2 regions of the Paenibacillus sp. Z3-2 genome follow, and region 1 is predicted to be linked to the other one. Evidence: predicted binding sites of a transcription regulator. Region 1 holds the regulator's gene; the other holds the start of a gene.

Evidence for each region. Region 1 encodes NrdR, which represses ribonucleotide reductase genes. Its sites were predicted from a motif close to AACACNATATATNGTGTT; they were not measured.
Region 2: M1D71_RS27355 (anaerobic ribonucleoside triphosphate reductase) is a predicted target of NrdR. The motif match lies at 6,475-6,492, and genes of this name have one in related genera.

The regions. Positions count from the first base shown of each region.
Region 1 is NZ_CP096397.1:2,015,444-2,032,175, reverse strand. It holds gene M1D71_RS09100 (MarR family winged helix-turn-helix transcriptional regulator) at 308-727, shown strand; gene M1D71_RS09095 (nitroreductase family protein) at 754-1,404, shown strand; gene M1D71_RS09090 (putative quinol monooxygenase) at 1,499-1,795, shown strand; gene M1D71_RS09085 (NAD(P)-dependent alcohol dehydrogenase) at 2,012-2,932, opposite strand; gene M1D71_RS09080 (LuxR C-terminal-related transcriptional regulator) at 3,025-5,712, opposite strand; gene M1D71_RS09075 (FAD-binding oxidoreductase) at 5,898-7,247, opposite strand; tRNA gene M1D71_RS09070 (tRNA-Ala) at 7,713-7,785, opposite strand; gene nrdR (transcriptional regulator NrdR) at 7,972-8,439, opposite strand; gene M1D71_RS09060 (small, acid-soluble spore protein, alpha/beta type) at 8,556-8,777, shown strand; gene M1D71_RS09055 (lytic transglycosylase domain-containing protein) at 8,858-9,421, opposite strand; gene coaE (dephospho-CoA kinase) at 9,418-10,014, opposite strand; gene M1D71_RS09045 (manganese efflux pump) at 10,024-10,797, opposite strand; gene mutM (DNA-formamidopyrimidine glycosylase) at 10,930-11,766, opposite strand; gene polA (DNA polymerase I) at 11,885-14,539, opposite strand; gene phoU (phosphate signaling complex protein PhoU) at 14,775-15,434, opposite strand; gene pstB (phosphate ABC transporter ATP-binding protein PstB) at 15,498-16,253, opposite strand; gene M1D71_RS09020 (methyl-accepting chemotaxis protein) at 16,483-16,732, opposite strand, start outside.
Region 2 is NZ_CP096397.1:6,124,861-6,141,592, reverse strand. It holds gene M1D71_RS27375 (glycoside hydrolase family 3 C-terminal domain-containing protein) at 16-2,838, shown strand; gene M1D71_RS27370 (methyl-accepting chemotaxis protein) at 2,936-3,430, opposite strand; gene M1D71_RS27365 (hypothetical protein) at 3,434-3,775, opposite strand; gene nrdG (anaerobic ribonucleoside-triphosphate reductase activating protein) at 3,961-4,470, opposite strand; gene M1D71_RS27355 (anaerobic ribonucleoside triphosphate reductase) at 4,467-6,428, opposite strand; gene M1D71_RS27350 (hypothetical protein) at 6,943-7,074, shown strand; gene M1D71_RS27345 (aldo/keto reductase family protein) at 7,334-8,272, shown strand; gene M1D71_RS27340 (GGDEF domain-containing protein) at 8,399-9,511, opposite strand; gene M1D71_RS27335 (Fur family transcriptional regulator) at 9,792-10,187, shown strand; gene M1D71_RS27330 (winged helix-turn-helix domain-containing protein) at 10,163-10,969, shown strand; gene M1D71_RS27325 (catalase) at 11,196-12,659, shown strand; gene M1D71_RS27320 (BlaI/MecI/CopY family transcriptional regulator) at 12,870-13,286, shown strand; gene M1D71_RS27315 (M56 family metallopeptidase) at 13,288-14,148, shown strand; gene M1D71_RS27310 (DoxX family protein) at 14,201-14,614, shown strand; gene M1D71_RS27305 (pirin family protein) at 14,800-15,501, shown strand; gene M1D71_RS27300 (hypothetical protein) at 15,549-15,794, shown strand; gene M1D71_RS27295 (spore germination protein) at 16,059-16,732, shown strand, end outside.

The DNA.
Region 1 (16,732 bases):
GTTGATAATAATTCTCAATAACATAAATAATCAATATTAACTTATCCATTTGGACACCCTATACGGACTGCAATGTATACGTAGCGGGATAATAGCGCCAGCATCAGCACCTTTTCTAACCGTTGCAAAATCATAAAAGGCATGATATATTAATTGAGCCATCAATGATTGAGGCATCAAATATTGATACATCAATGATCGAGAGCATCCAAATAATCATTAGGCAATGGCATTGTATACTGCAATTTTAATTATTGGTTAACATACGCCGTTGTTCATGATTCAGATTCACCCGGGAGGTCTAGTCATGACACGTATTGTTTCCAAAGAAGAACAGATCATCAACCTGCTGAACGTGTTGGGCAACAAAATCAGTCCAAAGTTCGAACGCTGTACTGGCATCAGTTCTTCACGATTTGAGATTCTGCATGAGCTCGATCAGGTCGATGAGATTAACCAGTCTATGCTTCAGAAAATGATCAACATAGATAGTGCTGCCATTACACGTCACCTGAAGCAACTTGAGGTGGACCTAATGGTTACAAGACGTAAGAACCCCGAAGATAATCGGGTCACTTTTGTTCGTCTGACGGACCACGGTCGGAAGCAGATTGAAGGCTACAAAGCTGAGAAGACCAATTTTATCAATCAGATTTTGCAGGATTTCAGTGTAGACGAGGTTCAAGCGCTCGCTGAATACCTGGAACGTATGCAGAACAATTTCTAACCCATATATAGAGGAGAGATCCATACATGAGTACAATTCAAAGCAAATTCCAAAAGACCAATGATTTTAACGAAATTACTTACGGTCGCCGTTCTGTTAAGCTTTACGACCCTAAAGTGAAAATCAGCCGTGAAGAAATGACTGAAATTCTGGCAGAGGCTTCCCGTGCACCATCTTCGATCAATTTGCAGCCTTGGCGTTTTCTGGTTGTAGATACGGCAGAAGGCAAAGAAAAACTTGCTCCTCTTGCAAGATTCAATCAAAATCAGGTTTTGACTTCCTCCGCCGTCATTGGCGTATTCATTGACATGAACAACGCTGAACATATGGAAGAAATTTTTGGTAAAGCTGTAGAACTCGGTTATATGCCACAAGAAGTCAAAGATATGCAACTATCAAAAGTATTGCCTTATTATGAAAATATGCCTGCTTCCGCTATTCGCGAAGTTAATATGATCGACGCTGGACTTGCTTCCATGCAATTAATGCTTGTAGCACGTGCGCACGGTTATGATACTAACCCAATCGGTGGTTACGAAAAAGATCAAATTGCCGAAGCATTTGGCATGGACAAAGAGCGTTATCAAGCGGTTATGTTGATCTCGATCGGTAAATCGGCCAAAGAAGGTCACCCTTCTTACCGTCTGCCTGTAGAAACCATCACTACTTGGGCATAATATCAGGGACTGTTTCCCTGTAAGTCACGATTATATTGGTACATTAGTATATATTTCTAACACATCCCAAACACAAATCTGGAGGTTAAATATTATGATTATCATTCACGCTCATCTGCAAGTTAAACCGGACCAAGAGCAAGCATTCCTCGCTGCAACCAAAGAACTGATCGCTGCAACACGTCAAGAAGAAGGTAACATTAGCTATGACCTGGCAAAAAGCACAGAACGCGAACAACAATACACAATGATCGAGCTGTGGAAAGATGAAGCTGCTACAGCTTCCCACAACACAAGCGCACATTTCCAAGCTTTTGTTCAACAAGCAGCAGCATTCATGGCCGCTCCAATGAACGTTGAAGTATTTGCTGGAGAACAAGTTAAAGCTTAATAGCTGGCTGACATGCGAACTGGCATGTGAAGAAGCCGCTCTTGGTCCCATGACCGAGAGCGGCTTCTTCATTCCCTTTCACCAATCGGTTAACCTCATGTATCTCAAAATGACTGCTTGCTATAGGTTGGCTAATTGTTCAGCATCGATCATGGCGTGTACCTGTCTATCAGATTCGTTAGGCCCCGTTTCAACTCAATGAGGCCGCACTGCCAATTAGTTCTCATGTTTGACCGCAATAACAACATTACCCCTTTTTCGCCCCGTTTCCACATAACGATAAGCTTCCGGAATTTGCTCCAAGGGATAACGTCTGTCAATCACTGCTTGGATCTCACCAGCCTCTATCAATTCTTTAAGAAGTATCAGATCCTCTGCAGTGACCTTTGCGATGCCTTGCCCATCAACAGTGACATACGTGCCGTTAGGTGCCAATAGGTGCTGACATTGACCTTTGGAGACTTTGCCGACTGCATCCAATATCAGATCATACCGCTGACTTGTTTCTGTAAAGTCTTCTTTCATATAATCTATAACATGCTCGGCCCCAAGTGACTTCGCGAACTCCACATTCGTTGTACTGCATACCCCCGTTACTTCTGCTCCAAAATATTTGGCAAGCTGCACAGCAGCAGTTCCTACTGCTCCCGAAGCTCCATAGACAAGCACTTTATATCCACGTTTAATTTTCCCTTTACGCAGGAAATGCAAGGCCGTGGTTCCACCGAACGGAATAGCTGCTGCTTCCTCATACGTTGCATTGACCGGTTTCAGAGCGACTGGAGCCGCTTCGGATAAACATATATATTGAGCATGAGCACCGAAACGCATTCCATTCAGGGCATATACCTGATCACCTAATTTAAATCGCTTCACTTCCTTACCCATCGCTGTAACTTCTCCTGCCAACTCTACACCCAGAATCGAATTTCGGGGTTTGCGGATTCCCAGAAATAGACGCATGGGTATCCAGTACAGGAATGGGCTATTGAAACTGCGAACTCTACAGTCACCGGATGTAACGGTCGTCGCATAGATCTTGATTTGAATCTCATGATCCCTGGGTGATGGCTTCGCTACGTCTTTAAGCTGCAACACATCTGGTGATCCATACTTTGTACATATGATAGCTCTCATATCTTCCCCCACATGTTCATGTTTGCCATCAGTATATCGGGAAAGTGGGTTCGGACCCTAGATACTAAAGTATCGTTTCGAGGATACATCACTTACAGGAGGTTCCATTCACGTGCTTTTGCCACTGCTTCGGTTCGCCGGTTCACCTGCAATTTATCAAAAATAATCCGGTTATGTCCTTTCACGGTAGGAAGCGCGATATGAAGTATCTCACTAATCTCCCGATTGGATCTCCCCTGTGCAATGAGATGTAATACTTCGAGCTCTCTCACGCTTAACGGATCAATCCGCAGTTCGGAAACACACGGATGTACATCAGCCTCTCCCGAGAACATTACTATTCTATTGTCCTCAGCTTCAAATGCAGCCAGTAATTGAAGCAGATATAAACGTGAGTCACCACGTGCTGTCATCCTTTTCAAAAGACTGTGCACGACAACACCTTCGTCTACAAATACACGAATGAAGCCTGCTGGCTCTGCCATCGTCATTGCCTCAATCAAGAGCTCGGTAGCTTTTGTTCTATTTCCATGTTCCTCATGGATAACCGCCAGTAGGATTGTTGCCTTGAGCTGTTCATCCTTGAAGCCTTTGGTTATGGCCAAGCGAAGACAGGATTCCATAATACCAAATGCCTCTTTAGTAGCGCTCTGTCTCAACAATACCCTGGACTGACTAAGCGCATGATTTCTGTCCCATGATAATCGCGTTGCTTCTTTCAGATTGTCCTGACGAAGGAGCGCCAGTACATATGCAGCAGTAATACCAGGGATCTCCTTTGTAAAATTCAACCGTTGCGCCGTATCGTTGATTCTACTTAACATTTTGGCTGCTTTATGAAGATCCCCCTTCGCAAGAGTCACACGGGCGAGCCATAACTCACTTGCAACAACTCTATCCGATTGTACAAATTGCTGTGCCAACTGCACACTCTGTTGACCATGCAACATTGCCACATCCAGGGTATTCCATTCATAATGGACTCGCGCCAGACCCAAATGTGCTTCACATGCAATGGGTAGTGGTGGCTTACCTGCCATATGCAGTACCTTCTGATAGGATTCAGATGCCAGGTGTAGCTGATTGTTGGTTTCCTGAACATTCCCCAAGCCTAGTGTCGCCATCATCGTGATGATATGATGTCCGATCTTGGTACTGTTCGCTAATGATTCCAGATAGGACAATTCGGCTTCCACTCGTTTTCCCTGAAGCTGGTATGCATATCCTAATGTCCATGCTGTTGCTGCACGAATAGGCAGATTATGTGGATGCAAATAATGCAGTGCGCGAAGTGACTCCGCAATAATCGTATCGGCATCGTGCCGGCTGACAGCCAGCGTGGCTCGAATGGAAGCGATATGTCCGATGAGATCAGAATCGATCTGCTCTGGTTCCATATTTTGTAACGCTTGTTCAGCAGACTGCAACTTGGGTTCCACGTCTGCCATATGTCCTGACACTAACAACGCAGCAGCATACATCACCCATAGGGAGGGTATTGTATCCATTTCTGCTGAGGATAGAGAACTCAACCATTGAAGCGCAGGAACAACACCTCCGCGAAAAAGAAGTGGCATACCGTTACCTTCCAACAGATCCGATGCCCGATGAGTATCTGCCGCAGCTACAGCATGATTGAAAGCCTCCAGCTCCATTTGATGCTTCTCATACCAGATGCTCGCTCGCTTATGTATCTCAGTAACAGACAGATCGGTCTCAGCTGTGCCAGCGTAATTCGAAGTCTGTTGTATTCTTTTACGCAATAAATCTGCAAACAGATGATGATAACGATACCATCGTCTCTCATTGTCCAGGGGCACGATGAAAAGATTGGCTTGCTCCAGCCATTCCAACATATCCTGTCCGGTAAAATCAATGGATGGATGTCCCTTTGGTTCACCTATATCAAAGACCGCATCACACAATGAACCGCATAATCGATCCAACATGCACGTTTTCAACAGAAAGTTCTGTACCTGTTCGGTTTGTCCTTGTAATATTTCTTCCATTAGATAGTCCAATACAAAATGATCCCTGCCACTGAACGTTTCCATAAAGTGATTCGGGTCAGAAGAACCCTGCATCGATAAGGCGGCTAACTGCAGCCCAGCAACCCAGCCTTCTGTTCGTTCTTCAAGGAGAGTGATGTGTTCTTTTGAAAGTTTCAATCTCATGACCCGATCCAAAAACTCACTGCTTTCGGCAGCAGTAAAACGCAAATCACTACCACGTAATTCAATCAATTCCCCCTTAGCCCGCAATCGAGCCAAGGGTAACTTGGGTTGCTGACGCGTAGTCATGACGATATGCATATGCGGGGGCATGTGCTTCAGTAAGTAGACAAGTGCTTGATGAATCACTTCTGAAGTCATTAGATGATAATCATCCAGAACAAGTACAAAATGATCAGTTGTGTCAGAAACTTCATTAAGAAGGTGTGTAATAATAATCTCGATGGGTGACGGCTCGGAAGATTGAACAAATCCCATGATCCCTTCAGCAAGTTTGGGGACAATCGTCTGTAAAGAAGCACATAGATATGTCAAAAAACGTGAAGGATCGTTATCCGCTTCTTCCAGCGAGAGCCAAGCTGTATCTATTGAAGAAGTCCTGGCCCATTGATTGACTAGTAGTGTTTTGCCTGATCCTGCAGGAGCAGAGACCAGTATGAGTTTAGCGCGCATCCCCTCGTTCAAACGGAAATACAGGCGGGGACGATCGACTACATGGGAGCGCTGAACTGGAATGGTTAATTTCGTAGATAAGATCGGTGCATACATGAGCCAAACCTCCATTCAAGGGTCACGAACAGCAACTGTATTGTTTCATATCTGGTTTTGGCATCTATACTACCATAAAAATCAAAAAGACACGCCATAAAAGACATGTCTTTATTATTAGTAGTTCAGAGATGAATTTAACTTCTGATTAGCACAGCTGCTAGTAAAAATGAATGGCTTTACCTTTACGCTCTCCGAGCCGGCGTGATGCTTTGCGGATTGTTAAACACATTTTTCGGATCATACTTGGCTTTGACTCTGCGCAGTCTGGCATAGTTGGCTCCATAGTACACTAAACCGGAATTTTTGATCCCTTGATCCGGAACGTTAATATAGGAACCCACAATGTATGGTTGCAATTTTTTACGCGTGTTCCGAGTAAGTGCGATATTTTTAGCGGCATGGGATGGTTTGACCCACGTACTGTTCCATTCCACATAGAACTTCTCTTTACGCCAGAAGAACGCGGTTGATCTAGGTGATTTGCGACTTACCGCTCCGCCCCAGTTGAGGAAATAGAACCCGCCTGGTCCCTCTTCCAAGTTCTCCAAGAATGCTCGCATCGATTTAATGGCTTTGTCGGGGAATGGCTGTCGTCCAAAACCGGACGAGAACTGATTACTATACCGTTGAGTCTCGATCGGATCAGGAAGTAATAAGAACTTCACGACTTCTGTGTAAGGTAACAAGCGAACAATGGAGCTCGTCGGTGTGCCAACACTCGTAATCGGCTGCAATAGATGGAGAGCCTCTGTTTTTGAACCTAAGAACAGTCCCTCCATGACGACATTGCCGCCCTTTTTCGGTCCGATGGACAATTCGCTACCCAATCTTGTATTCACAGAGGGAGCCCACTTCTGCCATACTTTGAGCACCTTTTCGAATTGAGACCATGGCCAGGTAATCTTATATACAGTCGCCTTCGCTGGAGCACAACGCACTTTGAATTTGTAGTGGGTATATACTCCGAAATTACCACCGCCGCCTCCCCGCGAGGCCCAAAAGAGATCCGCATTGCGATTTTTATTGGCCCGAATCACTTTTCCGTTCGCATCCACCATCTCCACCTCAAGCAGGTTATCACTGATGAGACCGATGGTACGCTGGAGAGGCCCAATTCCCCCACCTAACGTTATTCCACCGATTCCTACAGAGGGGCTGTCACCAAAAGGAGCTATGAATCCTTGCTTGGCGAGGGTATTTGCAATTCTCCCTACTCGGTTACCCGTCCCCACAACAACGGTTCCATTTTTTTTATCAAGCTTGATGGAATTCAGATCACTTACATCAATGACAATTCCGCCATTCACTTGTGAAAGATTGACTTCAAGCGCATGTCTTCCACTCCGCGGCCTGATCGGTACATTGTTTTCACGAGCCCATTTGATGGCATTAGAGACGTCTTTCGTCTTTTGGGCAAATACAAAGACTTTAGGATATTTATCGGTATGCGGGTCCCAGTTCTTGCGCGCCGCTTCATATCCCGGATCTCCTTTATAAATAACCCGTCCGGTAAGCTTTGTTGATGATTTCACACGTCCCACTCCCTATTGAACAAATGTTCTACAGTATTTCAACACAAGGCACTTTATACTGTATGAAGGACATTCGCGGAAGGAATGGGCGAATTCAATGATTTTTTGTAGCAAGTTGTTATGAAATAGTATTCACAAATTACTAATATCCTTCAGAACGCAAAAAAAGAATCGCCTCAGGTCATACAGACTTAAGAAAAATTCTTTTTGAGGTGGGATGAAGAATTAAACTTCACGGGCATTAGATCAAATTATAGGATTGGTAGCCATTTTAATCATTGGAGGCATCCATTTTAATAAGCTTGCGTGGCTCTTGTTCTTTTTCACCATACCAGACCAATATATCACCTATATGTTAGTTTTGTCCGCGATAAAATAAAGCGTTTACACAGGATCAATCATAGGCTCGTAGTTACCAAAATATAAAAATAACACCATCACATAACGTGATGGTGTTTTTGAGTATGGAGCCTAGGGGGATCGAACCCCTGACCTCATCGCTGCCAGCGATGCGCTCTCCCAGCTGAGCTAAGGCCCCAGGATATGAAATGGATAACTTGTCCAGCACTGCTGCGTTCCACAGGCGACTCCTATATCATATAAAATCCAGCTTTCGCTGTCAATCACTTTTTCATGATCCAAAGTGATTGGAGAAGAACAACCGATTTCACTGGCACACTACGGACTGGAACCCCAGACTGCTCTTCTCCCTTTACCCACTTCACTAATCCTCCAAATTGTCTTTGGACAACAGGGATTTCAGTTCTTTCATGAACATATTGATATCTTTGAACTGGCGATACACGGAAGCGAAGCGCACATATGCTACTTCATCAACTGGAAACAGCTGCTCCATCAATAGCTCACCAATCTGGCGACTCTCGACCTCAGCATCGGCTGTATTACGCAGAGACTTCTCTACCTCAGATACCATCATCTCCAGCGTCTCAACAGAGACCGGACGTTTCTCACAGGCACGAATAAGCCCGCGGAGAATCTTGTCCCGGCTGAACTCTTCCCGGCTGCCATCTTTCTTAATGACGATCAATGGTGTTTCCTCAATCATCTCAAACGTTGTAAATCTTCTGGCGCATTGCTCACATTCACGACGGCGACGAATCGATTTTGATTCATTGGCCGGCCTTGAATCAAGGACTTTGGTGCCCAGAAAAGCACAATAAGGACATTTCAAATCAGATCACTTCCCATGTTTTACTTTTTACCACATATTCCCTGTACTGATTTCGTAATGAAAAATGCATTGCCGACACATAATACTTTTACCAACCCGCGAGGAGGTGAACAGCAATGGCACAAAGCAATGGTAACTCCAACAACCTGGTAGTAACTAGAGCTTCCGCAGCACTCGAGCAAATGAAATTTGAAGTTGCTCAAGAACTCGGAATCAGCATCCCACAAGACGGATACCAAGGTAATATGACTTCTTACGAGAACGGTTCGATCGGTGGATTCATCACGAAGCGTCTGGTAACAATTGCAGAACAGCAATTGGCAGGTCAATACCAATAATATCTGCATCGTAATACGCTACAGAGGAGCATGGAGCGGCCGGTGAACAACCGGCCTGCTCTGTGCTTTTACTTATATACTCAGAACGTATTATAGATCTTTACATACTGATTATAATAGTAAATGACCCTTTGTACATAGTGACGCGTCTCACCAAAAGGAATATCTTTCACCGTATCGAATGAGCCATCCCATACACCATCTCTAAGCCAACTGTTCACTTTGCCTGGACCCGCGTTATAGGCGGCGATCATCACCGCTTCGTTGCCATCGAATTGATCAGACAGATTCCGCAGATACCATGTGCCTAACTGAATATTTCGTTCAGGCTCGTGCTTCAATTCCTCCAGCGAAGTGTCGGGAATTTTGGCTTTTTCCAGTATCCAGTTGGCTGTGTCCGGCATCAGTTGCATGAGTCCAATGGCTCCTCGTTTGGATTCCTTGCTTGTCTTGAAATTGGTCTCCACCTTGATTATCGAAGCAATCAGAAACGGATCAACCTCATAGCTCTGGGATTGGGCACGAATCTCTTCCTTATAATGAATCGGATAGAACCATGCCATCCAGTTTGTATTCAGAAATAGCACCAATACAAAGGACACAAACATCAACAGCAGTACACGTTTCTTCCTCAATATTTTCATAGCAAGCCCTTAGGCTGTAGATATGAGTCAATTTGCTGCTCCGTCTCTGACCATAAGCCGCTGTTATCAATAACAACGTCTGCAAGTTGCTTTTTGCGCTCAATATCCATCTGTACATCCATTCGAGCCTCAGCCTGTTCCGCAGTCATTCCATCCCGACTCATCAAGCGATCTCGTTGCACGAGTCTTGGAACATATACAACCATGACTTCCTCGAAACCATCTTCCAGACCCGATTCGTACAACAAAGGAATATCAGATACCACAAGTTTATCCGGATATTGCACCGCGTATGCGGCAGCCCGTTCACGCATCTCTCTACGAATTGCCGGGTGTGTGATGGCCTCCAATGCCTTTCGTTCCTCTGGTTGTTGAAAAACAATGCTTCCAAGCTTTTTCCGATCCAGTGTTCCATCTTCGTTCAGTATGGCTTGTCCGAACCGCTTAACAGCGGCGGCCAACACGGGATGCCCGGGCATCATAACTTCCCGGGCAATAACGTCTGCATCGATGAGCAACGCTCCCTTACTGGCGAGATAGGCGGAAACACTGCTTTTGCCTGTCGCGATCCCGCCGGTTAAGCCTATATTCATCGTTTCACCTCATAACAGCTTCATTATTCCCATAATCATTAACAATAGTGCTGGCAGTATAGACAGTCTTCGCATCCAGCGCAGAGCTGAGAATCGCAGTCCAACTTTCATCCCAAGTAACAGAAACGCTCCACTAAACAGCGCAATAATGAGTGCCGTCCACAGTGTAGGGAATCCCAGAAGTGCTGCTCCCAATCCTGCCCCAAACGCATCCAGAGACAGGGCAATACCAAGCCACATCGCTTCCTGGGCAGATATACTCCCCGAGTTATCCATATCCGCCTTGGAAGGACTCCGAAGGATCTGAATGACGACCCCCAGCTTACGAAGCTCCAATGTAAAAACCATACGTTCCAGCGATCCACCTGAAGCCGACTGCTCCAGATCCAGCGCAAGCACCTGATTCCTGCCTTTTGAATCCGTCAGCGTCTTTTGTGCTTCTCCAACACCAATTGCCGTTGTTGCTGTTCCCTCACCCGATCTAGTGTCTGTTTCCAGCTGTTCCTTGCCTTGCTTTCGAATAAGTTGCAACAGTGACCATGCACCAATACCTATCAATATAACGGCTCCCACAATCGAAGCGATATCCGGTGACACCACATGGGACAACAGCACTCCTACTTGCATCGACAAAGCAATAACCAATCCCGAACAGATCGAAATAACAGCAATAGATAACAGGGGAATCTTAGTCCTCCGTAACCCATATGTAATCCCGACTCCAAAACCATCTAAACTAAGCGCCAAAGCAAGCGCCAGCAATGAAATAAAATGATGCAGCACCCCGGACTCCTCCTCTGTGCGGTACTCGTGCCAACTGAAGATGCCAGTATGGGTATACGCCCGCTTATTTCTGCCATATCAGTATATGGAGGGAGGAATCCAAGGGTGCTATGATTTCATCATTTCGTTCGTTCAGTTCATGTTCAGCGGCTGACAGTTCGGACAAAAATGCGTACCACGGCCACCAACCACCGTTTTTTCGATTAACGTACCACATGTTGCACAAGGTTCCGATTTGCGTCCATAGATTTTCAATTGATGCTGGAACATCCCCATCTCACCTTGTCCGTTTACGTAGGATTTGATGGAAGATCCGCCTGCATTCACTGCATCTTGCAATGTAGCCACAATCGCTTCATGGAGCACCGTTAACTGAGCTGCGGTCAGTGTCTTGGCGATCGTCTCGGGATGGATGCCTGCGCGAAATAGAGCCTCGTCCACATAAATATTCCCGATGCCAACCACATATGCCTGATTTAACAATACAGCCTTGATTTTGGTTGTTCGTTTGCCCACCGCTTCTCGGAACGCAGCTAACGTAAAGGCCGGATCAAGCGGCTCCAGTCCCAGCTTCAGCAAAGGTTTGGATACCAGTTCCTCACCTGCATTGAACAGGTGCATTGTACCGAACTGGCGCACATCCTTATAACGTAATTCCGTACCATCATTAAAGTGGAAGATCACATGTGTATGCTTCTCCACATCTTCATGCTGCTCGTACACACCGTACCTTCCTTCCATCCGCAGATGGGAGACAAGCACCAGCCCGTCCAGCAAAATACGCAAAAACTTGCCTCGACGCTCCACCCCAATTACGGTATGTCCCGCGAGTTCCAGTGCAAATGCATCTATGTCGTCCGGCCGCTGAATAATCCGCGGCAAGCTAACGGTAACATGATCAATGGTCTTGCCTACAATAAGCTGATTCAATGTTCTTCTGACTGTTTCAACTTCCGGTAATTCCGGCATGATGTTCTCACCTCCCCTATATTATAACGGAAGATGGCGCTCAGCGGGACCCCTTTTCTTATATCGCTAACACCGAAGGTCTATTGTAAAATACCGGAAACACCGCGCAGAGCTTAATTTATTTCGCTTCGTACCAGTTATCCCCAAAGCTGACTTCGGCTTTCAGCGGAACTGACAGTTCCAATGCTTTTTCCATGACAGAAGGCACTAATTCTTTCATCAGTTCCAATTCATCGGCAGGTACTTCGAATACAAGTTCATCGTGCACCTGAAGCAACATGCGACTCTTCAACTTGCGTTCCCGTAGCGCTTCATCCATCTGTACCATGGCAAGCTTGATGATATCCGCGGCTGTTCCCTGAATAGGTGTATTCATCGCCGTACGTTCTGCGAAGGAACGCAGATTGAAGTTGCTGGCATTAATCTCTGGCAGGTAGCGACGTCGCTCCAACAACGTTTTGACGTAACCATCCTGGCGAGCTTCCTTCACAATGTCATCCATATATCGGCGCACACCCTGGAAGACTTCAAAATACTGATCAATAAACTGCGCAGCCTCTTTACGTGTGATATGCAGGTTCTGTGATAAGCCATAATCACTTATTCCATAAACGATACCAAAGTTAACTGCCTTGGCGGAACGGCGCATATCCCCATCCACATCTTCAGGCTTCACGCCAAATACATCCGAAGCGGTCTTCGTATGAATATCCATATCGTTGACAAATGCTTCCTTCAAGCGCTCATCGTCCGAGATGTGTGCCAGTACACGCAGTTCAATCTGGGAATAGTCTGCCGCCAAAATGGACCATCCTGGCTCGGAAGGAACAAATACCTTCCGGATTTTGCGACCTTCCTCCATCCGGATCGGAATGTTCTGCAAGTTCGGGAATTGACTGCTAAGTCGTCCCGTTGCAGCAATGGTCTGGCGATAATACGTATGCACCTTGCCATCCCGATCGGAAATCTCTTTGAGCAATCCTTCCACATAAGTGGATTGCAGCTTGGCAAGCTGACGATATTGCAGAATATGCTTGACCACATCGTTATAAGGGGCCAATTTCTCCAATACTTCCGCATCTGTGGAATAACCCGTTTTGGTCTTTTTCACGACAGGCAAGCCCAGTCTATCAAATAAAATCTCACCCAGTTGCTTCGGCGAATTCAGATTGAATTCCGTTCCTGACAGCTTGTAGATCTCAGCCATCAACCTGCTGATATGTTCTTCGAACTCACTGCCCAAAGCCTGCAGATCGGCTGTATTGGCCTTGATACCTTGTTTCTCCATGTCTGCCAATATGCGTGACAACGGCATCTCCAGTTCATGGAACAGCGAATTCATCTCATCGGTTTCCAGCACCTGCTCCTGAAGTGGAATGATGGCTGCTACTGCAGCAGCTTTGCGGCACAGGAAATCGCCCAAGATCTCCACTTCCGGCACCTTATACTTGGCGCCTTTGCCCATGACCGTGTTATCCTCCACGAGCGATGGCAGACCGTACTTGGTCGTGAGTCCACTTATCGTCTGGTTGGATTCCGTTGGATCAAGCAAATACGCCGCCAGCTGTACATCGAATGACGCACCAGCGAATTCAATGCCATGCGCATGAAGGGCCAGATCTACACGATGAAGATCATACCCGCGCTTCGGCTGGTCTGAATTACCAAGCCATTCCCGCACTGGAGCCGCAGCCTCGGAATGAAGCAATTCTGGAGATATGAATGTATATGTTCCAGCGGAACCTACAGCTAGTCCAATCAGTTTCGCTTGGTGCGGGTTATCCCCATGTGTCTCCACGTGGAGTACATCAATGGAATCCAGGGAACTGAACAGCTCACTAATCGTGTCCTCTGTTGCAATGGAGGATTCCACCTCGGCAGCAGGTACAGCTTCCTGTTCAGAACCGATAGTGCCACTAAACGACAGGCGTTCGAGCAAAGATTTGAACTCCAGCTTAGCTAGTGCAGGGCCGGCATGTTCTTCTTTTAATCCGGCGAATTGCATATCCTCCCACGTCTGCTCGAGTGGAACTTCCCGGTGAATCGTCGCCAGTTGTTTGCTCATCCGGGCATCTTCGGCGTGTGTCTCAATCTTTTCTTTCATCTTGCCCTTCAGTTCACTTGTGCCGTTCAGCACATCCTCTACCGACCCGAACTGGTGCAGAAGCTTCAACGCTGTTTTCTCTCCGACTCCGGGAATGCCCGGAATATTATCGGATGTATCGCCCATCAGACCCTTTAGATCAATAATTTGAAGCGGCGTCAGACCATAGCGCTCCTTAATCTGAGCAGGGTCATACAACTCAATCTCCGTTACCCCTTTACGCGTCAGTCCGATATGTACATGTTCAGAAGCGAGCTGCAGCATATCTTTGTCACCCGATACAACGAGCACCTGTCTGCCCGCTTCATCTGCGCGTTTGGTTAGCGTTCCGATAATGTCATCCGCTTCGAATCCAGCCAGCTCAAACTGGGCAATGCCAAGCCCCTTGAGCAGTTCCTTCAGCAATGGGAATTGTTCTGACAATTCTGGTGGTGTTTTCTCCCGACCGCCCTTGTATTCCTGATACCCTTCGTGGCGGAACGTGATTTTGCCTGCATCAAAAGCGACCATGACATGTGTAGGTTTATGCTCCTCAAGCAGTCTCAGCAGCATTGTGGTGAAGCCATATACCGCATTCGTATGCAAACCTTTTGAGTTGGTCAGAGGCGGCATCGCAAAGAACGCCCTGTAAATAATGCTATTTCCATCTATGAGAATAAACTTGTCCATTCCAGCACCTCGCGTATCATATGGTCAACATCTTCAAATTACATCTACTCCCATGATACCATACCCGCCTGTCACATCAAAAAGAATAGCCATCTTTTTCACTTAGTTTCACCCGTAAAAAAGAACCTTCTCCATAGGTAACCTGTGCACAGGCTACTCAAGAGAAAGTTCTTCATTTCGGTATTATTGCTTTTGTTGCAAACACTGATTCCCCAATTCCAAAACAATGCTCTTCCTATTGATTCAGATCCGGACGTTTACCTGTTACCAGGTACACCGTGCTCTCACCAATATTGGTCGCATGATCGCCAATCCGTTCAATGTAACGTCCAACCATCATCAGCAGCATGGCCTGAGAAGCCTGATTCGGGTGCTCAGTCATCAACGTGTAGAGATCACTGATCATGTGACTGTACAATTGATCGACCTGATCGTCTGTTTGAGCCATTTTATAGGCCAAGTCTGTGTTTTCTTTCAGGAAAGATTCGATGGATTCATCGATCATGGATTTCACGATTTCTGCCATTTGCGGAATATCTACAAGAGGTTTAATCAGCTCCTGCCCATCCATCCGCAGTGTCACCTTCGCCACATCGAGTGCGAGATCTCCCATACGCTCCAGATCACTGGAGATTTTGAATGCAACGATAATACGTCTGAGATCCTTCGCCACCGGCTGTTGTGTGATGATCAGTTTGGAGCCAAGTTCCATAATCTTGTCTTCAAGGGCATTCAGATTCGCATCATTCTTGATGATCACCTGAGCTTTCTCCGCGTTCATCGTCTGTAAACTCTCAATGGCACCATCCAGTGCCGCTCCAACATGTTCACCCATTTGCTTGAGCAAGGTACGCAGCTCTTCAAGCTCCTGATCAAATTCTTTTCTGCGAATCATAGATTTCATGTCCTCCTTATCCATCATCTCCGGGTATGCCGGGATCATTCCAATTCAGCTCGCTTAACCGAACCTTCCGGAGATATAATCCTCGGTTCGGGAATCTTGCGGTGTGGAGAATAACGTCTCCGTATCAGCTGCCTCCACCACTTCACCATTCAGGAAAAATACCGTGCGTCCAGATACCCGTGCTGCCTGATGCATATTGTGGGTAACCATAACGATCGTGTACTTGTGATGCAATTCCTTGACCAGTTCCTCAATCTTCAATGTGGAGATCGGGTCAAGTGCTGACGTCGCTTCATCCATCAGCAGAACGTCAGGCTGTACAGCCAGCGCCCGTGCAATACAGAGACGTTGTTGTTGTCCACCAGACAGACTAAGTGCCGACTTCTTCAATACATCCTTCACTTCATCCCACAGTGCAGCATGAACCAAACTCTGCTCCACTAACTGATCCAATTCAGCCTTTTGAGTTACCCCATGCAAGCGCGGTCCATAAGCCACGTTATCATAGATGGATTTCGGAAAAGGATTCGGTTGCTGAAACACCATGCCGACCCGTTTACGCAGTGTCTCCACTTCAATCTCATTACTGTAAATATCGGAGCCATTCAGCATAACCTGTCCTTCCACACGAACACCCGGAATCATGTCATTCATCCGGTTTAATGTGCGAAGCAATGTCGATTTACCACAACCTGACGGACCGATGAACGCAGTAACGGTTTTTTCCGGCAGATCCATGGATATATTTTTAAGCGCGTGATGCGTATCATAGTATAAATTAAGATTTTCAATGTGAATGAGGTCCTTCATGGATGTTCACTTCTCCTTCGCTGCAGGGACACTGAAACTCCCTTTACGTTGAGACCGATGCAGGATATTCTTTCATCGCTACTCGGCCATCTTTATTATCCTACCCTTTCATTGTAAAAACAGTATCACTTTCATGTTAACGGAATGTAAAAAAGACATCCTTAACCTTCATGATCTGCTTCATCGATCAATCTGATTCCTGATGTCTGCCTTTTGAGTTGCATGTAATTCACTCGCTATCCGAAACCATCTCATCCAGCTTCATTCGAATATGCTCTGCGACTTCTCCAGCTTCCCCGCCTTCCATGGCAATCTCCTCTGCTATACGGGAGAGGTCTCTCACCGCACTGTTCAGTTGCCGGAACGTTGCTCCTCCAGCGGTGACATGCACCGAACTGTCGTCAATCTCCGCTCCGCTTGCCTTAACCAGTTCTACGGTCTGAAGGGTCAGTCCACCAATGTTCTCAAGCAAAGAAGAC
Region 2 (16,732 bases), 2.5 Mb from region 1:
CAAAGGAGATTCCATATGACGACCAACCAAACGAAATATCCGTTTCAAGATACAGCACTAGAGTTAGACACCCGGGTGAAGGACCTTGTATCCCGCTTGACTGAAGATGAAAAAATTGAATCCATGCTTCAATATCAGCCGGCAGTAGAACGCTTGGGTGTGCCTGCATACAAACATGGTACAGAAGCAGCACACGGTCTGGCCTGGCTTGGAGAAGCAACATCTTTCCCGCAACCGGTGGGGCTAGCCTGCACATGGGATGCGGATCTGATGAAGGAGATTGGTTCCGTGCTCGGAGACGAGGCACGTGTATTTTACAAACGCAATCCGGCAGTGAACGGTCTTACGCTGTGGGCACCTACAGTGGATATGGAACGTGACCCGCGTTGGGGACGGAATGAAGAGGCTTATGGTGAAGATCCGGAACTGACAGCCGAGCTGACGACAGCATTGGTCAAAGGAATTCAGGGCGACCATCCGAAGTATTACAAAGCGGTCGCTACCTTGAAGCATTTCCTCGCTAACAATAACGAAGTGGACCGCGGAAGCGGTTCGTCCAGCATCGATCCGCGCAATATGCGTGAATATTATCTGAAAGCATTCGAGAAGCCGTTTAAGGAAGGCGGCGCACAATCCATGATGACTGCGTACAACTCCATTAACGGTACGCCAGCATTGTTGCATCCATTTGTGAACGAGATTGTCAAAGGCGAATGGGGCATGGATGGCTTCGTTGTCAGTGACGCAGGCGATGTGATGGGCATTAAGAACGATCATAAATACTATGATTCCCACACACCGGGTACCGTAGAATCTGTAAAGGCTGGAATTGATAGCATCACCGATGATGCTGATCTGTCCAAGCAGGCGCTGCGTGAAGGATTGGAACAAGGCACACTCACGATGGATGACATCGACAAGGCGTTGTTCAATACGTTCCGTGTGCGTTTCCGTCTGGGCGAGTTTGATCCGGAAGAGGGCAATCCTTACGCTGCTATTGGTGAAGAATCCATGATGACGGAGAAAGCGAAAGAATTGTCCCTCAGAGCCGCGAGAGAACAAGTGGTATTGCTCAAAAACGACAAAGGCACACTTCCGATGGACAAAACAAAAGCAGGTAAAGTGGTTGTGATTGGTCAACTGGGTGGAACGGTCTATCGTGACTGGTATGCAGGCACCATGCCGTATAACGTATCCCCGCTTGAAGCGATCCGTGGCAAAGTAGGCAGCGACAAGGTTGCGTTCAAGGATGGCAATGATCGCATTACTTTAACTTCCGTAGCCAATGGGAAGAAGATTGGACTGGCGGAAGGTGAGAAATCACCTGTTATTGCATCGGGAGAAGCGGAGACGTTTATGGTGTCCGATTGGGGCTTCGGAAGTTATACCTTGCAGGCCGAAAGCAACGGCAAATATCTGACGACAGATGAAGAGGCCGTAACAGCATCCGCAAATGAAGTGTACGGCTGGTCTGTGAAAGAAGTATTCCACCTGTTGCCACAAGAGGATGGCAGTGTAGGTCTGACCACATGGAATGGCAAAACGGTGACTGCACCTAATGGTGGAAACGATGCATTCGCAGTGTCTGAAGATCTGAAAACCTTCGGTGCCACAGAGACATTCAAGCAGGATATTATTGTGAATGGACTTGAGGAAGCGGTAGCAGCTGCCAAGGCTGCAGAAACGGCGATTGTCTTTGTGGGTAACAATCCGCTTGTAAATGGTAAAGAAGAGATTGACCGTCCAAGTCTGGATCTGGCCGAATCCCAGCAACGTCTGGTTGAGGCGGTCTATGCCGCGAACCCGAATACGGTTGTGGTCATTGTGGGGAGTTATCCGTTTACATCCAATTGGGTTCAGGAGAACATCCCGGCTGTACTGTATACTTCGCACGCAGGACAGGAACTGGGTAACGCAGTGGCTGACGTACTCTATGGCGACTATGCACCAGCAGGCCGTCTGAACATGACGTGGGTCCAATCGGCAGATCAACTGACGGACATCAAGGATTACGATATCATTCAATCCGGTCGGACGTATCAATATTTTGAAGGCAATGTATTGTATCCGTTTGGACATGGTCTGACGTATGCGACGTTTAAATACAGCAATTTGGAACTTAGCCCAGCTCAAGTGGGCACAGAGGGCAATGTTACGGTAACTGTAGATGTAACCAATACCGGTTCAATTGCCAGTGACGAAGTTGTACAATTGTACGTTCGTGCAGGCAAATCCCGGGTGAAACGTCCCCTCAAAACGTTAAAGGGATTCCGTCGTCTTCATATCGAATCCGGAGCTACAGCGACAGTCAGCTTCACCTTGCCTGTGCAAGAACTGGCCATCTGGGATGTGACTCGTGATCGGTATGTCGTGGAAAGTGGGATATACTCCATCATGGTTGCCAAGTCATCCTCTGATGTTCAGCTGGTTGCAGACCTGACAGTAGAAGGAGAGACAATCCCTGCTCGTAATCTGAGTGTTGCAACTCGTGCTGAGAATTATGACGCTTATCTGGGTGTTGACCTGGATGAGAGCAAAGAGGGCGGAAGTGCTGTCCGTGTAGTTGGAGAGCAAGGATGGATTGCGTTCAACGACGCAGATCTGGGTGTCGGTGCAACCGCGATTGAAGCTCGTGTATCAGCGGAACAAGCAGGCGCTGTGTTGGAAGTGCGACTCGGCTCTCCGGAAGGTACGCTCGCAGGACGTGTGGAACTGGCACAGGGCGAAGCCCAACAGTGGTCTACCGTGAAGGCGGAACTTATGGGTGCAGCAGGTACGCAGGATGTATACATTCTGCTGTCCGCAGGCGTACGCATCAGTCACTTCGAGATTCGTTAAGTCAAATAGCTAATGAAGAAGCCTCCGAATACATTCGGAGGCTTTAGTTAGTTGTTCGCTATCAAATGCATTTTTTTACGTTCCATCAAATGTATCTTTATTTTCCGTCAAACGAAATCATTTTTTGCACAAATTGCTTCAATTGCTTGTTGGTTTCATTCAATTGCTCAATCGTACTCATGAAATTGTTTACGAGTTCAGCTTGTTCTTGGGAGCTCGCAGTAATCTCACCAAGTTCATTCTCCATGCCTTGAATGGATTGCCGAACCGAGAGAAGAGAATCTTCAATACGGGCCGTCGCTTCCTTGGTATCGACAGACAGTTTGCGAATTTCTTTGGCAACCACGCCGAAACCTGCACCTGCTTCCCCTACACGAGCAGCTTCTATAGCAGCATTCAAGCCGAGCAGGTTGGTTTGTTCGGAGATTTCTCGAATGAAGCTGGCGACTTGAGTTACATTTCCAGATTTCTGTACAGCTTGTTTGGAGTTGTTCCGGATCTCTTCGGTTGTGGCACTAAGTTCTTCGGAGTGTGCGGCTACATGTTGTACACTGTCAATTAACTGGTTAGTCAGATTTTCGGTAGCATCCATGAGTTATTGCAGTTGCTCCTGATCATCCATGCTGTAGAGTAGGTTAAACAGGGCGATGACTTCACCTTGTTCATTTTTAATGGGAATAAAAGCCACGTCAAAAGGAATGCCGAATAAATCTTTAGGGTAGTGATCGAATCTTTTTACTGTACCCCCGTTCAGATCTGCAAAATTTCGATTTCCATCCAACAGAGGGTCTCCGGGTTGATAATTCAGTTGCTTTAACGATTCCCCTGCTGAGAAATATAGGAATTTCTCATGATCAATAATGGACAGGGTTACATCCTGACGGATGGTGTCTCGAAAGAAAGGCATACATGTAATTAATGCTTGAACAATATCCATATAAAAGGTTAATCCTCCCTGGCTACCTTATGTAAACGGTTAAATTTTAAAAAGCTAAATTGATAACTACCTATATAATATATTACCATGCAATAGAGAAGAAAGTAGAGAGAAAGGATGCAACATTTTTCTTTCAAATAGGCGACGCTACGTCAAAAAGACACGAGTCCTTGGGGACTCGTGCCTTACAACATACTGAGCTGTATGGTAACGACCTTTTGAGTGGCTAGTGTTGCACTGACATCAATCAAACGCTGATTCCGGCTGCCGCGGAAGGACAAAGAGACATCACGCTCGGCTTCAACATATCGCCCGTCGATAATGACATCGCATAATCGGGCAAGCTCCGCTCTCACAGGGTCAGTGACCAGCTCTTCATATTCGAATCCCGTGTAAGCCCACACCGTCAGATCAGGGCGTGCAGTGCGAAGCTGCTGGACCCAGGATGTACATTCTGCTGCCGAGAAAAAGGGATCACCACCACACAACGTAACGCCATCCAGCAAGGGATGGTTCGTCACTTCATGCAGAATCTGCTGCTGCCGCTCCTCTGTAAAGGGCTCACCTGCTCGAAAGCTCCACGAATCCGGACTGAAGCAGCCCGGACAGGCGTGACGACATCCGCTGATGAATAACACGGCGCGCAGGCCTGTCCCTTCATTCACCGATTCCGGGATGTAACCATACAGATTCACCGGTGCTTCACCCGATCCCGCACTTCGGCCTGCTTCGCAGCATTGAAGCGTACTTTGTAATCTCCAGTCAGATAACCCGTTACGCGGCGTAATCGCTGGAAGTGGACATGGTTCTCGTGGGCTTCGCAGCCTGGACATACATCCCCGATGACCCCTTCATAACCACATGCAGGGCAGCGATCAATGGGGTGATTAATGGAAAAATATCCGATATCCTGTGCTAGTGCATATTGCACGATCCGCAGGAAAGCGGCGGTGTTGGCTCGAACGTTCCCGTCAAGCTCCACATAGGAGATTGCACCCGCATTGCATAACGTATGGAACGGGGCCTCCAGTTCAATCTTCCGATAAGCTGGAAGGGTATGATAGACCGGGATATGGAATGAATTCGTATAATACTCCCGATCATTAACTCCAGGAATGAGGCCATAACGCTTTCTGTCGATCTTTGTGAACTTGCCGGACAACCCTTCAGCAGGCGTGGCAAACAGGGTGATGTTCAGGTTATGCTGCTCGCTCATCCGATCACAGAATTCTCGCATGGTCCGAATAATGTTCAGCGCTTCACGATGTACATGCGTGTCCTGCCCATGATGACGCCCATAGAGAGCTGTCATACATTCAGCGAGACCGATAAAACCAAGGGATAACGTACCGTGTTTCAGCAGATCCGCAACGGGTTCATTGGGAGCGAGCTGCTCTCCACCTTCCCATACACCCTCCCGCATCATGAAATCGGATGCCTTGGCAGGTTGCGCGGTCTGGATTCGGTAGCGATGTAACAGACCGTTAGCAGCATTATACATTACGGATTCCAGTGCGGTGTAGAATCCTGCCCGATCCGCAACGGCTCTGCTGCCTTGGCAGATACCAAACCGGATGCCGAGCTTAACCAGGTTAATGGTGTTGAAGGACAGGTTCCCCTTACCACTCTGACGATTGCGTCCAAATCGATCAGCCAGTGTACGTGTACGGCATCCCATGGTGGCGATGATCGTATCTGGATCTTCCGGATGATAGAAGCGCAGATTGAAGGAGGCATCCACATTGACAAAGTTGGGATACATCCGCCGGGATGAACAGGTGACTGCGAGACGGAACAAGTCATAGTTCGGCTCGCCTTGAGCCTGATTGATGCCCTGTTTGCACTGGAAAATATGTTGAGGGAACACCGGTGTCTCCCCGTTACCCAGACCGCGGATGGTTGCTTCCAGCAACGAGCGTGAAACCAACCGACCTTCCGCTGATGTACATAATCCATAGTTCAGTGAAGTGAACGGAATCTGACCACCTGCACGACTGCTCATCGTATTCAGGTTATGAATCAGCGATTCAGCAGCTTGTCCTGTCTCCAGTTCAGTCTCTTCATAGGCGAAGGCATACGCCTGCGGGCACTGATTCTTCGCTTCGATACTATCCAGATGAAGCTGTTCATCCCCGATCAGGACATTTTCACCGAAGAGACGTTGTCCTTTGCGGTAATGTTTGCGGAACGATCGCTGTACATAGGGAGCCAGATCCCAGTCAATCTTGTTGGCTGACACACCGCCATATTGACTGTTCTGTTGGGACTGGAAGATGATCGCAACCAGGGCCATGGCAGACATGATCGTCTGAGGTGTGCGAACCGATCCGTTACCTGTATTGAAACCTGCAGCCAGAAGACGGTCAAACGGGATAAAGATGCAGTTGGTCGTTCCGAGTGCATACTGATCCAGATCGTGCACGTACAGATCCCCGTTCTCCACAGCTTGAGCAAGCTCTTCCGGCAACACATGACGCAGAGCATGCCACTTGGCGGTCTCCGAACCGAGCCTGCTCATCTTGCCGCTGAAGGAGTCTCCGTTCAGATTGGCATTTTCCCTCAGCGTATCGGCGTCTTCTGCGCCAATAATTCGTCTTCCCAGGTCGGATAATAGATCGGATGCCGGTGGAGTGGCATACTCAAGCATGTTCATGTAAGGTTCCTCCTAAAATGATTTGGATATCATTCAATTTCCGTGTAACACTATATGTAGATTCGTATCATCCATTTATAAACTATATGTGGTTTTTTTGGTGTGATAATGATCACATACCTTACAGGACAAAGTGGACTTTCCTTTAATTGCTGTGGATAAAGTTTCCCAAAGTCTGAGCGGAAGCCTACAATTTCTAGTTATCCTACAAGTATAATATCCGAAGTCGGACAAGATGGACTCTGACCAGTCTGAAAAGGCGTTTTCCCATAACTTTTCGTTTGTTAAACCATCCGTTTAAGACCTGTTTTTGACCGCAAATGGCAATAAGCAGGAGTAAGATTCTCATATATTTCTACGGTGTTAATCATATAAGTATAGATTGTGACAGCTATTCGGATTTGACATTCTGCAAGGTGTCTCTTCTCTGAAGCGCAGATGGGAGATGGATGTGCGTATGACTTCAGGTTCGAGTGTAGCGCATGAGTAAATCAAGGAAGGCTTCAAGCCGGATGTGGCCGTTGTAGATAGGGGACTTCTTCTGGAAGGCGGAGCAGTTGATTTTGTACATGAGCTGAAGCAGCGCATGGAAAATCTGTCCGTCATTGTTCTGGTTCCCTATGGCATGCATATTGACCTAGCATGAGGCGGAATCCTTTGATGCTGTTCTGACGAAGCCGGTTTGACAAGCTGATCTGTTGAATGCATTGAGTATTACGCTGCCTTAATCGAGCAGACAGATGATGGAATACCTTAATTTGCGCACCTGCTATAGGTGCGCAAATTAAGGTATTCTCTTTTTAATTTCCCATTTTCTGAACCAAAACTCTTTTCATTCGAGCTGGTTACGTTACAATAGAATGTGAACTTCATCTTTATAACCAATAGAGGAGGATATGCAATCAATGGATTATCGCAGATTGGGTGGAAGCGGACTGAAAGTAAGCGAGATCAGCTTGGGAAGCTGGCTGACGTACGGAGGGTATGTGGAACGTGAAAATGCGGTGAAATCAATTGAAACTGCATTCGATGAAGGCATTAACTTTTTTGATACAGCCAATGTATACGAACGGGGTGCAGCAGAAGAACTGCTTGGGCAGACGCTCAAAGCTTACTCCCGTGACTCCTATGTACTTGCAACCAAAGTATTTGGAAAAATGGGGGATGGTCCGAATGACCAGGGTCTGTCTCGTAAACATATCATGGAGCAATGTGAAGCCAGCTTGAAGCGCTTAGGCGCTGAATATGTGGATATCTATTATTGCCATCGTTATCATACAGAAACACCGATCGAAGAAACACTGCGTGCGCTTGATGACCTGGTACGTCAGGGCAAAGTATTGTATGTTGGCGTCAGCCAGTGGACTGCGGCTCAGATGGAAGCTGCTTTGGGTACAGCAGACCGCCTGCTTTTGGATCATATCGTGGTCAATCAGCCGGTGTACAACATGTTTGACCGATATATCGAAAATGAGATTATTCCGCTGGGTGAGCGCAAAGGCATCGGACAAGTCGTATACTCCCCGCTTGCTCAAGGTCTATTGACCGGAAAATATACGTCCGTTTCCGATATTCCGGAGAACAGCCGTGCTGCCAAGCTGGGCTGGGACGAAGGAAAGATCAATGCAGATCGCATCGGAAAAGTTCGTCAACTGATTGAGGTGGCGGACAAGCTGGATCTGAAGGTTGGCCAACTGGCCCTGGCATGGATTCTGCGCCAGAGCAACGTATCCAGTGCACTTGTAGGGGCGAGTCGTCCCGAGCAGGTAAAAGAGAACGCAGCTGCATCTGGCGTGAAGCTGGATGCTACCATTGTCGAGGAGATTGAGCGTATTCTTGCTTAATCCCCTGTCAGCACACAAGATCGGATGATATATAATCATCCATAAGCAAAGGGATGTCCTGTACGCCTGAATGGCGAACGTGACATCCCTTTTTGTTAAGTGGAACATGACAGGTGATAACAGGCTTTAAAGCGTAAGAGGCAGAGAGCGAAGTGGTAAGTCACAGACGCGATTACGTCCTGTATTTTTGGCTTCATATAGTGCACGGTCAGCCTGTTCGAAGAAGTCGTTATCATCATGATTATCACAATGATCTGGATACACGGCTACACCGATAGAGATGGTTAGACGAATCATGTGCCCGTCAGGCAGGGCAAATTGATATTTCTCTACCCCTTGCCGGGTCGATTCAGCGATAGCCATGGCCTGTCGGTGTCCACAATCGAGCAAGAGAATGGCGAATTCTTCACCACCGTTTCGTGACACGATATCAGTGGAACGCGCATGCTCAACAAGCAGTTGTCCGAGTTGCTTCAGAACCGCATCTCCGGCGGAATGACCGAAGGTGTCGTTTACCTTTTTGAATCGGTCTATATCGATGGCAAGCAAGGACAATTTTTGTTGATAATCCCGCGCGTGCTGAAGTTCTGATTGAAGTGATTTTTCGAACTGTCTTCGATTGCTCAGGTTGGTAAGATGGTCGGTAGATGCTCTTCTCTCCAAAAGGAATAACATTTCATTCGATTTATTAATAAATTCTGCGATGAAATAGATAAAGATCCCACCGACAAACGAAATCGTCATCTGTAACGGATATACCTTCATTAATGAATTCATGCTGTCCGTGTTTAACATAAGAATAATAAAGATCAACGTGATGCCCAGCAGGTTCATCGTAATAATTTTGGTCAGTCTGGACCAGGAAGCATAGGCGAAATATACACCGGACAATCCGATCAGAGTCATGATAAATCCGGCATCAATGGCAGAAGATGATATGCCGAACATCAGAATACGAAGAATTGAGATAACAAGTCCTGTAACGACCGAAGCCAGTCCTCCCAGATATACCGCTGCGGTAACGATGGGCAGATGCCGTAGATCTACAATCGTACTTTCGTTCAGAGGGAAGGAATAGTTCATGAGTACTGTGCCATATATGCCGAATAATAAGCCGCCGATCAACTGAACACGTAAGGAGGGAAAAGGCAATCGGATACTATAGAACTTGGCGATGATTCCGGACACATACATAAACGTAATCATGACACAGATATTGATGAAAAAAGTGCTTAACAACCGACATTCCCCCTTTTTACGCACATCCCTATATTTTATCTGAAAAATGGTGCTGTAGCGAACCATATTATCCCAAATTATTGAGGGGATTGCTGGGAAAGTTGTTTTTAATTCCATATCCGGGTTGTTGGCGTGGATATTGACTTCAATATACAATAAGATTTATACTTAATCTAAATCAAAATCAAAATTCATCCTCTTTAACTGGGAAGACTATTGTAAGTAGAAGATCAGCGTCTGATTTCATATAAAATGCATTAATGATAAAGGAGAAATGGTTGTGAGAACTTTAAATCTGACGATACAACGGCAAGCAGTATATGATGTGGTGCGCCATTCGGAAGATCACCCGACAGCTGCTGAGGTAATGAATCGACTCGTGGAACAAGGTTATAACCTGGCCTATGGTACAGTATATAATTCCCTTCGTTATCTGACGGACAAAGAATTGATACGGGAGCTTAAACTCGGAGAGACAGCAAGTCGATATGATGCCCGCATGGATGATCACCAGCACATTATGTGTGAAGTGTGCGGCAAAGTGGACGAGGTGATGACGGAGGTTCCTCCACAATGGATGAAACAGGTAGCTGAGGAAACCGGATATGCAATCGATCATGCTCATGTGGTCTTTGGAGGTGTCTGCGGGGAATGCAGAAACAAACGGATCAAGTAAAAATAAAGCTGCCTGGCCGCCGTTTACCCATTCGGGTTAAACCCGCCTTGTCCGATTCAACACCTCTTGTGGACAATTGTCCTGTTACACGGCGTGTTATTCTGATCAGCCCGATGCCGGGGCAGGTGCACGAACTGGTTAAGGCCTTGACGGATAGCTGCTTCGATGTGCTGGTCTTTCACCGCTGGGAACCGGATCTGCATGAACGCCTTGTCTTCGATCTGTTGATCTATGATCTGTCGGTTGCCGGAACCATCGATGCATTTGCTGGGATCAGCAGCCGATTGAACCGGGAGGCAGAACACACAACGCCATGTCTGTATCTGGTCGGTGAGAAGATGATCGGCAGCGCGAGTGGACCGATGCTTCAGGAAGAGTTGTTGGTGTGGCCTGCACGTCCGCAGGAAGCTCTTTACCGGGTGCAACGTATGATTGGCAACAGTCCTGCTATGCCGAAACGTGGATTTTTGCCTGAGGAAGGGCAGCGTGTCGGATTCAAGGATCTATGGCTGGATCGTGAACGGATGAGTGTGCAGCGCGATAATAACCGGATTCATCTGACCAAGACCGAGTATGATCTGTTGCTCAAGCTGATCGATGCCAAAGGTGCAGTCATTTCCCGTGAGGAGATGCTCAGCGATATCTGGGAGACAGATTTTACGGGTGGAAGTAATGTGGTTGATGTTCATATCAAAAGTTTGCGCAAAAAATTGGGCGATAACGCGTCTTCGCCGCAATATATCGTAACAGTAAGAGGAGTGGGCTACCGCCTGGCGGATTAGTCCGCTTTTTTTATATCTATCGCTCACGTATGTTCATACGTCATTCATGATTGGATCAAGAACCTCATCGTAATCTCATGTGAACCTCATGCAACAGATGAATGGGACATGTTAGAATCAATTTAACAGTTAGATCAAGTCTAAATGTATATTTAAACCGAAGCCGAATATGATTTTAATAGTCGATATATAGCAGCCGTGAGACATATTAGAGGAGGACGACATGATGACAGAACGTATGACAACCAATCAAGGTGCACCTGTAGGTGATAATCAGAATTCCCGCACAGCAGGCAGAAGAGGACCAACACTGCTTGAAGACTACCATCTTATTGAGAAAATTGCCCACTTTGACCGTGAACGTATTCCCGAGAGAGTCGTACATGCGAGAGGTGCCGGAGCCCACGGCGTATTCACGCTAGAGCAGAGTATGAAGGCTTATACAACAGCGGACTTCCTGCAAGATCCAGGTACGGAGACCGATGTGCTGGTTCGTTTTTCGACTGTTATTCACGGTACGGGATCCCCAGAGACTGCACGAGATCCACGTGGATTTGCCGTCAAATTCTACACACGCGAAGGCAACTATGATATCGTGGGCAACCATCTGCCTGTCTTCTTCATTCGTGATGCCATGAAGTTCCCTGACATGGTTCACTCCCTGAAGCCAGCTCCAGATACCAACATTCAGGACCCAGCTCGCTATTGGGACTTTATGACCCTTTCACCGGAATCAACCCACATGATGACCTGGTTGTTCTCTGACCTGGGTATACCGGCGAATTATCGGGAGATGGATGGATTCGGCGTACATGCTTTCAAATGGATCAATGCACAGGGACAGGTCCACTATGTGAAGTATAAGTGGGAGTCTGCACAAGGGGTTCGAGGCTTCTCTCGTCAGGAAGCTACCGAGGTACAGGGCCAGGACTTTAACCATGCTACCCGTGATCTTCGTGAACATATCAAGAACGGGCAATACCCGCAGTGGAAGCTTCAGGTACAACTGTTGAAGCCTGAACAGATGGATGATTTTGCTTTTGATCCACTCGACCCTACGAAGACTTGGCCTGAGGATGTACTCCCGTTCCATACGGTGGGAACCATGACCCTGAATCGAAATCCGCAAAACTTCTTTGCTGAAGTGGAGCAGGCTGCCTTTTCTCCAAGTGCGGTTGTACCTGGAATTGAGCCTTCTGAGGACAAATTGTTGCAAGGGCGCTTATTCTCTTATCCGGATACACAGCGTCACCGGCTTGGAACGAACTATTTGCAAATTCCGGTGAATTGTCCGTACGCACCCGTTCGTAACCATCAGCGTGATGGACTCATGAATGTGAATCAGGACCCATCTCCGGTGAACTATGAACCCAACAGTTCCGGGAACAGCCCGCAGGAAGATCCGGCATACCGGGACAGTCAGGTTCCGTTGCAAGGGCACGTTACACGCGAGAAAATTGAGAAGACGGATGATTATACGCAGGCAGGAGAGCTTTTCCGTTCATTTACCCCTGTAGAGCAGCAGCATCTGCTGGATAATCTGATCAATGATCTCAAGGGTGTATCTGTTGATATTCAAATGCGTGCGCTCTGCCACTTCTTCCGGGCGGATGGACAGCTTGGCGGACGGTTGGCTCATGGACTTGGCGTGGATATTTCTGCATATATGCCGTCACAGGATAGAAAATAAAACGCAGTCTGACCATGTACGCATAACATAATATAGGCTGATATTTCGGTGAAGGCCGGGCAGAACCGTGAAATTGCGGAACTCCCGGTCTTTATGCTTTTTTGGTGAAATGGAAAACAAATTTACAAATCATTTACATAAAATAGCTGACATAGAGGTTGACTTCTCACTTGATGGCACTACAATGAGTAGTGTGAGGGGTGTCAGAATATGAGAATACACAATTTCAAAGTGGGTGAGCGTGGGCTCAACCGATTTTTCGGTCCGCTGGAGGCCAAGATCATGGACATTTTATGGGCTCGTCCTGGCAGTAGCATTCGTGAAGTGCAGACCGCACTTGAACAAGACAAAGACGTCAATTTTAATACAGTCATGACCGTCATGAATCGGCTCGTAGACAAAGGACTGCTTGGCAAGTCTCAAAAGGGCAGAACATCTTTGTACCAACCGGTACAGAGCAAGGAGGAGTTTATGAACGACCAATCCAAGGAACTGTCACATGAGTTGGTGGATGAATTCGGAGCGCTGGCATTGAATCATATGCTGGATGCCCTGGATGAAGCAGATGCGGGTCTGATTGAACGCCTGGAACAGAAGATCAAGCAGTGGAAAAAGGATAGCGATTAAGATGTGGAAGGCCCGCTCGAAGCTGTTGTTTACCGTCGGGTTTGGCATTCCGTTACTCGTGTTCATGCAGATGTTCATGTACGCGATGTACAAGATTTTTGGCTGGGATATCCCGTTTAATCTGCTCTGGCTCTGCAATCACTGGATGAGCCGACTGGGCTGGTTATCCGTGGGGCATTTTCTGCTCGCACTCGTCTTGCTGACATTCGCCGGAACAGGCTGGTTGCTTACGGTTCGCATGATGAAAACCAGGGCAGCTGTGCGTAAACTCCGCTCCATGGAGATCCGGGCACTGTCCCGTGAACTGGAGTCGAGATATCACCCTCTCGGACAGCCGGGATTCATTGTCGTGGACAAGCCATCCCCAGTTGCATTTACAATTGGTCTATGGAGACCTTGTATCGTACTCTCCACAGGGCTTCTGACGATGCTTGATGCAGAAGAGGAGACTGCGGTTGTGTATCATGAAGTCCACCATCTGTGGCACCGTGACCCACTGAAAACCACGCTGCTGTCGGTATTTGCAATTATGATGCCTTATATTCCCGTATTGAAGCATACGTCGAAACATTACAATATCGTGAGAGAGATTCTGGCGGACAATGAGGCCATTGAGCGTACAGGTAACGCAGCAGGTATTGGCAGTGCTTTGCTCAAGCTGCTCCGTGCTTGTCCTGAACCTTGGGGAGCAAATGAACTAACTGTTCAATCGTCATTTGCGGATACGTCGGTAAATGTCCGAATTTCACGTCTGCTGGACCCGGAACAGGACGTTACGCTGAGATTGCCACGCTACGCCGTTCTGATGTCGGCTACCGTTTTCCTGTTGCTGTCTATCTTGTTTGTTTGGTCCATTGGATGAATCAACTTAGCTAAATGTGAGGTCGAGTATAACACTAGGAAGGAAGATGAACATGAATAGCAAAAGTGTAGAGATTGGATTACTTTTCTCAAGGATTATGATCGGTTTGATCTTTGTATTGCACGGCTGGAGTAAATTCGAAGGTGGAATCAGTGGTACAGTAGGTTTCTTTGAAAGTATCGGTATTCCCGGATTTCTTGCATCCGTTGTAGCCATCATTGAGTTGGTGGGTGGTGCGGCGATGATTCTTGGTTTGGGAACACGGGTGTTTGCCGCTCTGTTCGTCATCGTTATGGTTGGAGTTCTGTTTACAGCCAAAATGGGTGAGCCGTTCCTGAGTGGTACCGAGTTAGATTACCTGCTGCTGGCGGGGTCCCTGACACTGCTCTTCACAGGAAGCCGCTTCCTGGCTGTGGATTATCTTATCTCCAGACAGGGGAACGCTCGTCAGAATGTTAGTGCTTGAATTTAATCCTGCAATGAGGCTCTCTATGGCCAGCCTGGTTTCGAAGCTGTATTCGCGAACAGGGCTGATCGGTAGAGAGCTTTTTTCAAACGCAACAGCCTTTTTGCCTTATTTGGACGACAAGCCTATGGTTTGATACAATGAGAATAAGTGTGCTACTAAGAAAAAATAAGGAGGATGAATTTATGATTAACGTCATTCCATCCGCTGCCCGCTCCAGCTTTGATCGAGGCTGGCTTCGTGGCAGTCACAGCTTTTCCTTTGGAGAATACCAAGACCCGGAGAATACTTCGTTTGGACCGATGCGGGTAGCGAACGACGATGTGATCGCGCCTGGTCGCGGTTTTGGGGCTCACCCGCATAGTGACATGGAGATTGTATCCATCGTACTGAACGGCAAGCTGCGACATGAAGATAACCTGGGTAATGTAGCCGTTACAGGCTTTGGTGGTATTCAGCGGATGTCAGCAGGCAGTGGCATGATTCATACCGAGCATAATGCATCCGATACCGAAGAGGTACGTTTGCTCCAGCTCTGGTTCATGCCACAGACGAAAGGGTTGCAGCCCTCCTACGAGACCACATCATTTGATCCAGCGGCATTGGCAGGAGCGCTTGTACCTATTGTATCGCCAAATGGGGGACCAAGAGCGGCAACCATTCATCAAGATATGACGATCTACCTCAGCCGATTGGCCAAAGACGAGACGTTAACCTTTAATCAGGATACGGGACGTCGCATGTACATTTTCTCCATCGAAGGAACGTTGGGATTGAATGGAGAGTACCTGTTGAATGAAGGCGACACGGCTCGTGTGGAACAACATAGTTCAATTGAGCTGCAAGCAGGCGAAGATACGTTCTATATGATCATTGATTTGCCGTAGATGGGTGTTGGAATAAACTCCAAGAACAGAGGAGGAGGATTATACGTATGGCGCAGCAGGAATGGTTTATGGTTAAGCATGCGGTGACTGGACGAGGATTGGCTAATAGCAAAACAGATGCACTGTCCTATCGGTTCCAACAGGAGGGCACAGGTTTCATATTTACCGTGACGGGTCTGGACGAGCAGACCGTGGAACAGATTCCTGAAGCTCAGACAGGAACTGAACGTATTTCGATTCGTCCAACGCAAGGCTCAGCCCCTTTTGAAGCACTGGTACTATGTAGAGGGTGAGCGGGTAGCGTATGACGGGGAGCGTCACACGCTAAGTATCTATGCGAAGTCGGAAATTCGTTATGTCCCTGATGATTATTTTGCCGATTAACGTATAAGTGACTATAGAATTTGGAACATCCCAGAAGGTCTCTGTGAATACAGAGGCCTTTTTACTGTCTGGATTCGAAGAATGCATTCTTAATTTTGCAAAAAGGACCACATAATTCCCTGCTTTCTGGCACAAGCTACCTTGTATAAAAAAACAGAGCGGAGGGACGGCATATGGCAGACAAAACATCAGGGAGAGACAAGTCCAGAACTTCGGGACCAGCTTCAGAAGAAAAAAAACATGTTCCTCTGGGACTGCCGTCCCCGCCTTTTCTGCGGCAGCCGATCAGCGCAGTACATGAAACTCAGATTCAGGCGATAAAGGAGATCTTCTCCGATTGCTCGGATGTGGTTTTCCGTAATGTCATGATCACGCCTGAAGTGAAAGGGCTGCTGGTATACATCGAAGGCATTGTTAATTCGGCTGATATTCAAGATCACATGCTGCGTCCGATCATTCGTGGACTGATACAGCAACGTACAGATGAACCTGATGTTCCACTGGATGATACTCGCGTAGAGCTGACGCAGGTGAAGCGAGTTGAAACTTGGGCTGCTGCGACAGAAGGTATCCTTGCATCCTCCGCACTTCTGGTGGTCGATGGAAGTGCCAAAGCCTGGATGTTCAATGTCAAAGGTGGCGCAAGACGCGGTGTGGAAGAACCTCAGACGGAATCTGTCATTCGGGGACCACGGGAAGGATTTACGGAAACGTTACGAGTGAACACAGCATTATTACGCTTCAAATTGAAGACACCTGCCCTCAAGATGGTGAGCATGACGCTGGGCACCGAAACCAAAACCGATATCGTTCTGACTTACCTGGAAGGGATCGCGGATCCAAAGCT